Regions from separate parts of the Micromonospora lupini genome, predicted to be linked through region 3. Evidence: riboswitches for the same ligand, from Rfam matches in the RefSeq annotation. Region 3 holds a riboswitch; each other region holds the start of a gene.
The links. A riboswitch is a leader RNA that binds a small molecule or an ion and turns the genes downstream of it on or off. The one in region 3 is predicted to bind cyclic di-AMP.

Region 1 (2,193 bases), on a different contig from region 3:
CGACGGAGGGTGGATCTCGTGGGAGCAGGTCATGACCACCACCACGGGTCGGTCGCCAACGCCGCCCACCAGCACCGGGGCCGACTCTGGGCCGCGTTCGGGCTGCTCGCCACCCTGATGGTGGTCGAGGGTGTGGCCGCCTTCCACACCGGCTCACTGGCGCTGCTCTCCGACGCCGGGCACATGTTCACCGACGTGCTCGGCATCGGGATGGCGCTCGCCGCGATCACCGCCACCCGGCGGGCCACCGGCGACCCGCAGCGCACCTTCGGGCTCTACCGCCTCGAGGTGCTGGCCGCCCTGGCCAATGCCGTCCTGCTCTCCGGCGTGGCGGTCTACGTGGTGATCGAGGCGATCGGCCGGTTCGGCGACCCCCACGAGGTGCTGACCGGACCGATGCTCGTGGTGGCCGTCCTCGGCCTGCTCGCCAACCTGATCGCGTTCGCGCTGCTGCGCGCCGGCGCCCGGGAGAGCATCAACCTCCAGGGCGCCTACCTGGAGGTGCTCGGCGACCTGCTCGGCTCGCTCGGCGTGATCGGAGCGGCGCTGCTCATCACGGTCACCGACTGGTGGTGGGCCGACCCGCTGGTCGCGGTCGCCATCGGCGTGTTCATCCTGCCGCGCACCTGGCGGCTGGGACGCGCCGCCGTCCGCATCCTGGTGCAGGCCGCCCCGGAACACCTCCAGGTCACCGCCGTGCATGACCGGCTGGCCGCGGTGCCCGGCGTGGTCGAGGTGCACGACCTGCACGTCTGGACACTCACCTCGGGCATGGACGTGGCCTCCGCACACCTGATCATGGCGCCCGGCGCGGAGGTCGGCGCGGTGCTGGACGCGGCGCGCGCCGCCCTGCGGGAGGACTTCCGCATCGAGCACGCCACGCTGCAGATCGAGCCCGGCACCGCCCCCGGAGCCTGCGGCTCGATCGAGTGGTAGCGGTATTTGCAGAGCTTCCCTCGCATTCGCCGCAATTTGCCGTGGCGGGGCAGGCACCGTCTGTCACAACTGCTGCATCCGCCCCACCTGCCCCGGTAGGCTCGGTCCCGGCCACCACCCGGTGGCGCCCTCCCGGCGCCGGTGGCGGCCGCCGCCTAATCACTCGAGAGGGCGAACCGGGGAACCACGTTCCTGGGGTGCATCCGCGTCAGCGGTAGGGATCTTCCGTCCCGAACCCGTCAGCTAACCCGGTCGGCGGCTAACGGAAGGACATGCTCAGTGGCACCAGCACGACCACCCGCCGCCCGACTCGCGGCACTCATCGTCATGATGGTCACCCTCGGCGTCGCGGTACCGGTCGGCGCCGCCACCGCCGCTCCCCCCGGCGGTCTGCGGGCCGCCGCGGCGCCCGACGGCGACGAGGAGGGCGGCACCCCCGCGCTGCGGGCCCAGCTCGAAGCGGCAAGCAAGGGCTACCTGGACGCGAAGCGCGCCCTGGACACCTCCGTCCAGCGACAGCAGCAACTCGCGACAAAGCTCAAGGCCACCGAGGCTGAGATGACCGTGCGCAACGGCAAGGTCGGCGAGATCGCCGGCGTCGCGTACCGCACCGGCCGGCTCAGCACCGTCTCGGCATTGCTCAACACCAACACGCCCGAGGGCTTCATGGACCGGGCGGCAGCGCTGGACGTGGTGGCCGCCAACGAGGACCGGGTGCTGCGCGACCTGCACGCCACCCGGGACGAGGCCAACCGCACCCGCACCGCCCTGGACGGCGAGATCCGCGAGCAGCGCAAGCAGGTCGAGGTGATGGCCAAGCGCAAGGAGCAGGCCGAGCGGGCCCTCACGGTCGCCACCAGCAAGCCGCGCACCACCGCCGCCGACACCAGCTCCAACCGGGGCACCTCCACCGCCAACGCCCAGCCCGCGCCACGCAACTCCGACGGCTCCTGGCCGTCCGAGTCGTGCAGCATCAACGACCCCACCCCGGCCAGCGGCTGCATCACCCCACGCACCCTGCACGCCCTCAACCAGGCCAAGGCCGCAGGCTTCACCCACTACGTCTCCTGTCACCGCTCCGGCGGCTCCGGCGAACACCCCAAGGGCCGGGCCTGCGACTTCGCCGCGGCGAAGGGCGGCTTCGGCGGCGACGCCACAGGCGCCGACAAGACGTACGGCAACAACCTGGCCGCGTACTTCATCCGCAACTCCGACCGGCTCGCCGTGCTCTACGTGATCTGGTACAGGCAGATCTGG
Region 2 (2,193 bases), on a different contig from region 3:
CGCGGGCCGGCTGGAGGGGAAGAGCTCACTGGGCCGCCTCGGCCTGCTCACCCACTCCACCGCCGGGTTCATCGACCCGGGCTTCTCCGGCCACGTGACGCTGGAGCTGTCGAACGTGGCGAACCTGCCGATCACCCTCTGGCCCGGCATGAAGATCGGCCAGCTCTGCATCTTCCGGCTGTCCTCGCCGGCCGAGCACCCGTACGGGTCGGTGGTCTACGGCTCGCGGTACCAGGGTCAGCGGGGGCCGACGCCGAGCCGCTCCTGGCAGAACTGGCGTGCCTGGCCGACGCGCTAGGAGACGACGAGGGCCCGCCGCGACAGGATCGCGACGGGCCCTAGTGCGTTCGGCGTCGGTCAGCCGGGACGGCCGTAGCTGTGGATCGGCCCGTCGTCGACCTTCTTCATCTTGACGGGCTGACCTGCCTGGGAGGCGTGCACCACCCAGCCGCCGCCGACGTACATGCCGACGTGGTGGATGTCGCTGTAGTAGAAGACCAGGTCGCCGGGGCGCAGGTCGCCCCTGCTGACGTTCTTGGTCGCCCGGCTCTGCGCGGCGGCGTTGTGCGGCAGCGACACGCCTGCCTTCGCCCACGCGGCGAGCATCAGCCCGGAACAGTCGTACGAGTTCGGACCCTCGGCACCCCACACGTACGGCTTGCCGATCTGGGCGCAGGCGAACTTGACCGCCGTGCCCGCGGCGCCGCCGGGGTAGCTGGCCGGGCAGGGCGCCGGACGCAGCGAACCGCCGCCGCCGTTGCCGTACACCTTGAGGCGCAGCTTCTGCAGCCTGTCGATCTCTTCGTTGATCTGCTTCTTCTTCGCCGCCAACTGCGCCTCGGTCCGGGTCAGCTGGGCCACCATCTCGTCGAGCGGCGCCTTCTGCCGGGCCAGCTCGTCGCGGAGGCCGGCGACCTGCCGGACGTCCTGCTGCTGGTTGTGGGCGAACCGGTCGAGCATCTCGAGCTGCCCGACCACCTCGCTGGGCGACCGGCTGCCGAGCATCGTGTTGACCGTCGACAGGTTCTCGCCCATGTACGCGCGCACGGCCAGCGCGCTGACCTTGTTCATCGCGGCGTCGACCTGGCGCTCCAGGGGCGCGATGCGCGCGGCGAGCGTGTCGGCCTGCTTGCGCTTGACGGCCAGGTCCGCGCGGGTGGCGTTGTGCCGTTCGATGACCGGTTCGAGCTTGTTCCAGTCGGCGTCGATCTGGCGCTCGATCTCGGCGACGGACGGATCCGCGTGCGCCGCCGTGGCGCTGCCGGTCAGGACGACGGCGACGCCGACCAGGGCGGCGAGGGCGGTGGTGAAGCGGGACCAGCGTGGACGCGGCACTGTCGACGTCGGGTCGGCCGAGGCCGACCGTTCAAGCGACGGCCACTGGACATGGAGGGCCACCGGGTTCCGTACTCCTTCTTCCTGACCGCCTACCGGGTTAGCTGACGGGTTCGGGCGGGAAGTTGGCGCCCTACCGCATTGGCTGCGGATTCACCCCGGGGGAACCTGGGTCCCCGGCTCGCTCGCAAGCGACTCGGCGGTGTCGGTCCGTTACCGCCCGGGTGGGCAGACCTGCAACCGGGCCGACAAATGACCAGAGTAGAGACGGCCGTTACCGATCCGCAACCCGTGCGGCCGTGACACTCCGTACCGATTCGAGGGGGTCACCGAGCGTACGTGAAGGTTTCCTTCTGCAGGCTTTGATATATGGAAAGGTATTGACCTGGACTCCCGACCGGCGCGAAGGTGGCCACACAGTTACCAGTTGAATCTAGGGGGTTCGATGGAAAGTCCAACCCTGTCCGCCGGCCGGCGCGCGCTGCTCGTCGCCGCGGTGGTCGCCGCAACGACCGCCGTACCGCTGAGCGCCGGCCCCGCCTCCGCCGCACCGGCCGCCGACCGTCAGCAGCAGTACGCCGCCGCGTCGACCGAGTACGGCGTGCCGACCGCCGTGCTGCTCGGCGTCTCCTACCTGGAGTCCCGCTGGGACAGCAACGCCGGCACCCCGAGCACCAGCGGCGGCTACGGACCGATGCACCTGACCGACGCCCGCCACGTGGCCGCCCTACCCGCGCGCGGCCACCACGACGCCGGCACCGAGGATCCGCGCGGCGACGACTCCCGTCCCGTCCGGGCACCCGCGCCGGCCACCGATCCCGCCCCGCCCAGCGCCGCGTTGCAGACCGTCGACGCCGC
Region 3 (2,193 bases):
ACGAGAGCCGTGATCGGCAGCGACGCGACAACGCCGCGGGCGCCGGCCCCTCGTGGGGGACGGCGCCCGCGGCGTCAGCGCCTGGGTCAGGCGGAGTAGCCCCGGCTGGCGATCCAGTTGGCCAGGTCGATCGTGGTGATCCAGTAGGACGGGTCGGCCGGGTTCGCCGAGTCGGCGATCCGCACGGTGCGGCCGTTGTCCTTGTAGCCCACGACGGCGATGTAGTGCCCGCCGCCGTAGGAGTGCCAGCCGCCGTCGGTGTCGGTGGCGTCGCCGACGACGTTGGCGACCACGCCTCGGCCGTCGGTGATGGCCTTGACGACGTCGGCCTGGAGGCGGTCCATCTGCGCGCGGCTTGGCGCGCCCTCGAACATCCGGGTCCGGTACGGGGAGCCCTTCACCTCGGCGTTGAGCACCCGGGTGGTGTCCTCGGCCGAGTTGGTGCCCATCTCGGTGGTGCCCAGCTCGGCGCCGAGCTCCTCCTGCGTGCGGTCGATGCCGCTGGCGCTGAGGGCGTTGCGGGTCGCCGCCGGGCCGCAGTTGTAGTACGTGTTCTGCGCCTCGTAGTCGTAGTCGAGCACCTTGGTCGCGGGCGGCTTCGGCGGCGTCGGCTTACGGGTGAGGTCGGGGTTGCTCGTGGCCTTCGCAGCGGGAGAGGCGGCGCTCGTGGCCGGGGCGGCGGTGCTCGGCGCGGCCGAGGGGGGCGCGACGCGTGCCTGGCCGCGGGACGCGATGGTGTCGCTGCGCATCTCGGCGACTGTGGTCGAGGTGTGCCCGCTGGCCGGGGCCCCATCGGTGCCGGCGAGCAGGACGCCGGTGGTGGTGGCGATCGCGAGGGCCGCGGCGGAGGCGGCGACGATCTGGTACGGGCGCTCGGTCGCGAGGCGACGAAGCTGACGCTGCAGGGTGTGCTTCACGGGGTCCTCCACGGTTCGGGGGGAGAGCGGCACACCGGGCGCGGTCGGTGTCCGGGCAGGCGCCAGCGCGCGGACCGTGGTCCGCGGGTGGTGAACCGCTCAGGGGATCGCCCGGCGCGGCCGGGCGGGAGAGGCGGCGACCCGGGGGGTCAGCTCACCGTCACGAGGCGGATGAGCGGGGGTGCCGCGACGCCGTGGAGGCGTGGGACCAACCGAGGGGTGGAGAGGTGCTGCACGAGGATGGAACTCCTTCCGTCACCGCCTACCGGGTTAGCTGACGGATTCGGGCGGGAAGATCGCCCTACCGCGGGCCGTGGCTCGCGGATTCACCCCGGACTTACTGTGGGTCCCCGGTTCGTTGATCACGATTGAGCGGGTCGGCGCGGCGTCGCATCCTGCGATCGGTTACCGCACCGGACGGGACGACAGTACTGGCCGACGCTCACCCTGCCAAGCGGTGCCCACCTGCGTAAACATCGTCTGGTGCGACAATTTCTGCGCGTATTGCCGCTGACGTGACTCGATGGGACAACCGGTTACCGAGGCGTCCGTGGGTGACAACCGGACAGGTCGCCGGAAACGCCTCGACAATTGCGGGAACAATGGCCACCGATCGGGCCGGTCGCCCGATTTTCGCTGGCGGTGACCGGCCTCACATAACAGATCGGGCTCAACCCGCCCGGACGGGACGCCAGCGCGCCACAACGGCCGGACGCGACGCCCCGGTCGTCGCGCGACGGGACGGCACCGGGGTCGGCAACAGCCGGGCCGTCGCCGCGTACGCCTCCTCGGCGAGGGTGCGCGCCGACTCGGCGGCCAGCTCCGCGTCCCGCCAGGCGGACCGCTCCCGCTCGGCTGCTGCCCGGTGGTCGGCCAGCCGCGCGTCACGGATCACCCGGGTGAGAAGCACCTCCTGCTCGACCGGGTGCCGGCGGGGATCCCAGCCGCGCCGGTGCCCGAACACGTCCGCGAGCTGAGCCATGGTCAACTCTCCACGCCAGTGCGCGGCCATCGCGGCACGGTGCAGGTAGCGCTCCCGGGCGGCGTACTCGGCGGGGGTGTGCGGGGTACGCGGGGGCGGCAGCGCACCGGCGGTGGCGAGGCGGCGGGCGGTGGTGTCCGCGTCGTCGTACCGGGACCAGGCCCGCTGCGCCTCTTCCTGAGTGATCAGCCAGTCAGCGCGTCGTCGTCGGGCGGTCTGCGCGGCGCGGGACGCGGCCACGGCCACCTCCTCGGCGTACCGGCGCAGGTCGGCGACCTCGGCGGCGGCCACCTC
Region 4 (2,193 bases), on a different contig from region 3:
GGGCCGCTTCGGCTGCGACCGGCGACACATCACAGCAGGTCGGCGGTTTAGCCGGCGGCTGACGGGTGACCCTTGAGGGGAACAGCCTGACGAGGGGGGCCCACCATGTCCGACGACACCAGCAACCGACCGAGCCGGCACGCCGAACGTCCGCACGACGTGACCGACCCCCTGCTCTGGCAGCTGGCGGTCGACGTGCTGAGTGCCCACGAGCCCGACGACGAGGGTCACTGCCGCAACCTGCAGTGCGCCGGCCAGTCCTGGCCGTGCTCGGCCCGGGCGGGTGCCGAGCAGTCGCTGCGGCTGGCCCGCAGGACGCAGGCCTCGGTCGAGACGGCCATCGACGGCGACGGTGCCGGCACGGGCTGGCCCGGCGAGACGGCGGCACCGGCCCCCCGCTGGGACCGTGACGCCACCGCGGTGATGTCGCGCCGAGGGTCGAGGGCGTCCGCCGCGGCGTGACCGCGCCGTCATCCGCGCCCCGACCAGCGCCCTCGAACGACCGAACGCTCGGCCGGTGACCCGGCCGAGCGTTCGAGTGTCGTACGTCAGAGGGCGAGCCGCTGACCGGGGAGGATCAGGCCCGGGTCGGCGCCGATCACCTGCCGGTTGCGCTCGTACAGCGCCTGCCAGCCGCCCGCCTGGCGGTGGCTGTCGGCGATCTCCGACAGGGTGTCCCCCGGCTTGACGACGTACGTGTCGCCGCCGGCCGCGGGCGCGGTGCGCTCGTGGTTGCGGGTCGCCGGCTGGTCGCCGCGCGACGACCGCTCCTTCGGGGCTGTGGACCGGTCCTTCGGGGCTGTGGACGTCGACGACTTCGGGGTCGACTTCGTCGAGGACTTCGTGGCGGAGCCGCCCGACGAGCCGCCCTTGCGGCCGCAGGTCGGCCACGCGCCGATGCCCTGCCGGTCGAGCACCTTCTCGGCGATGGCGATCTGCTCGCCGCGGCTGGCCAGGTCGGCACGGGCGGCGTACTTCTTGCCGCCGTAGCCGGCCCAGGTTCCCTGGGAGAACTGCAGGCCGCCGTAGTAACCGTTACCGGTGTTGATCTTCCAGTTGCCGCCGGACTCGCACTTGGCGACCGCGTCCCAGTTGACACCGGCCTGGGCCGGGGCCGCAGGGCCGAAGAGGGCGACCGCGCCGGTGACCGCGCCGACGGCAAGCGTGCCGACGGCGACGCGGCGGGTGGTGACCCGTCGATGACGGGGCGTGTGGACAGACGTCATGTGTGGTTCCTCCACGCCGGCGAGGTGAGCTGTCGGGTTCGGGCCGAGGAGCCCGGCCGCGCGGTGGCGGCTTCACCCCGAGGTGACATGCACCGAGGAACGTTGGGTCCCCCGCTCCTGCCCGGTTCTGGTATCCGACGACCGGGGGCAGGATTTGGCGTTGCCGGTCGCGGTGTCCACGGTGGCGGACTCGACCGACCGTAGGCACGGTCGGTGACGGTCGCCCAACCCTTGTGAACTTGTTCACCGGCCCACGCGGGGCGTCACCCGCACCGGTTGCGGGCACGTACTCGGTGTGCTGTGACCATCGTGGACCGTTGCCCACCGGAACCACCGGTAGCGGACCGCCGCCGCACGCCACCCACAGCGATGACCAACAGGGCCACAGAGAACAACGGAAACCAATCCCCGGTACGCGAGTAGACCGTGCCCCACCCGGTCGTCGAAGCGACGGTGACCAGCAACTCCGCGTCACCGGCGGTGGCCTCACCCACCACTCTGCCGTTGGGGTCGGTGACCGTCAGCCGGCCGAGCCCGGCGGCGCGGACCACGGTGAGCCCGTTCTCCACGCCACGGACAAGGGTCATCCGAGCGTGCAGCCAGCCGTCCGAGCTGAAGTCCAGGGCGGGGACGAGCAGCACGGTGGCACCCTGCGCCCGATACCGTCGGACCAGGCCCGGAAAGTCAAGGTCCTTGCAGATCGCGACGCCGAACCGCCCGTCCACGAGCGCCTCGTCACCAGGCGTCAGCCAGTCCTCAAGGCCGGGGACCAGGTGCTGTTTGGTGTACGTCGTGACCGTCCCGGACGGGTCCAGCACCAGCGCTACGTTGTACGCCGTGCCGGCCCGTCGGAGCACCGCGCCGACTACCACCCGGGCCTCGGTCTGCCGGAGCGCGTCCACGAGCAGCGGAAGCGTCGAATCCGTCACGGCGAACACCTTCTCCGGCAGCACGACGACGCGCGCCC

Region 1: linked by a shared signal. The riboswitch ahead of OOJ91_RS13075 (coiled-coil domain-containing protein) and the one ahead of OOJ91_RS29920 (C39 family peptidase) in region 3 are both predicted to bind cyclic di-AMP.
Region 2: linked by a shared signal. The riboswitch ahead of OOJ91_RS21695 (C40 family peptidase) and the one ahead of OOJ91_RS29920 (C39 family peptidase) in region 3 are both predicted to bind cyclic di-AMP.
Region 4: linked by a shared signal. The riboswitch ahead of OOJ91_RS01575 (transglycosylase family protein) and the one ahead of OOJ91_RS29920 (C39 family peptidase) in region 3 are both predicted to bind cyclic di-AMP.

Annotation. Positions count from the first base shown of each region.
Region 1 covers NZ_JAPENL010000001.1:2,864,685-2,866,877, forward strand. Annotated here, with positions in the region: gene OOJ91_RS13070 (cation diffusion facilitator family transporter) at 19-936, shown strand; cyclic di-AMP (ydaO/yuaA leader) riboswitch at 1,079-1,210, shown strand; gene OOJ91_RS13075 (coiled-coil domain-containing protein) at 1,216-2,193, shown strand, end outside.
Region 2 covers NZ_JAPENL010000002.1:1,478,340-1,480,532, reverse strand. Annotated here, with positions in the region: gene dcd (dCTP deaminase) at 1-298, shown strand, start outside; gene OOJ91_RS21695 (C40 family peptidase) at 358-1,398, opposite strand; cyclic di-AMP (ydaO/yuaA leader) riboswitch at 1,411-1,547, opposite strand; gene OOJ91_RS21690 (N-acetylmuramoyl-L-alanine amidase) at 1,781-2,193, shown strand, end outside.
Region 3 covers NZ_JAPENL010000003.1:401,512-403,704, forward strand. Annotated here, with positions in the region: gene OOJ91_RS29920 (C39 family peptidase) at 87-929, opposite strand; cyclic di-AMP (ydaO/yuaA leader) riboswitch at 1,162-1,302, opposite strand; gene OOJ91_RS29925 (hypothetical protein) at 1,588-2,193, opposite strand, start outside.
Region 4 covers NZ_JAPENL010000001.1:359,492-361,684, reverse strand. Annotated here, with positions in the region: gene OOJ91_RS01580 (hypothetical protein) at 106-462, shown strand; gene OOJ91_RS01575 (transglycosylase family protein) at 549-1,226, opposite strand; cyclic di-AMP (ydaO/yuaA leader) riboswitch at 1,226-1,396, opposite strand; gene OOJ91_RS01570 (nitrilase-related carbon-nitrogen hydrolase) at 1,490-2,193, opposite strand, start outside.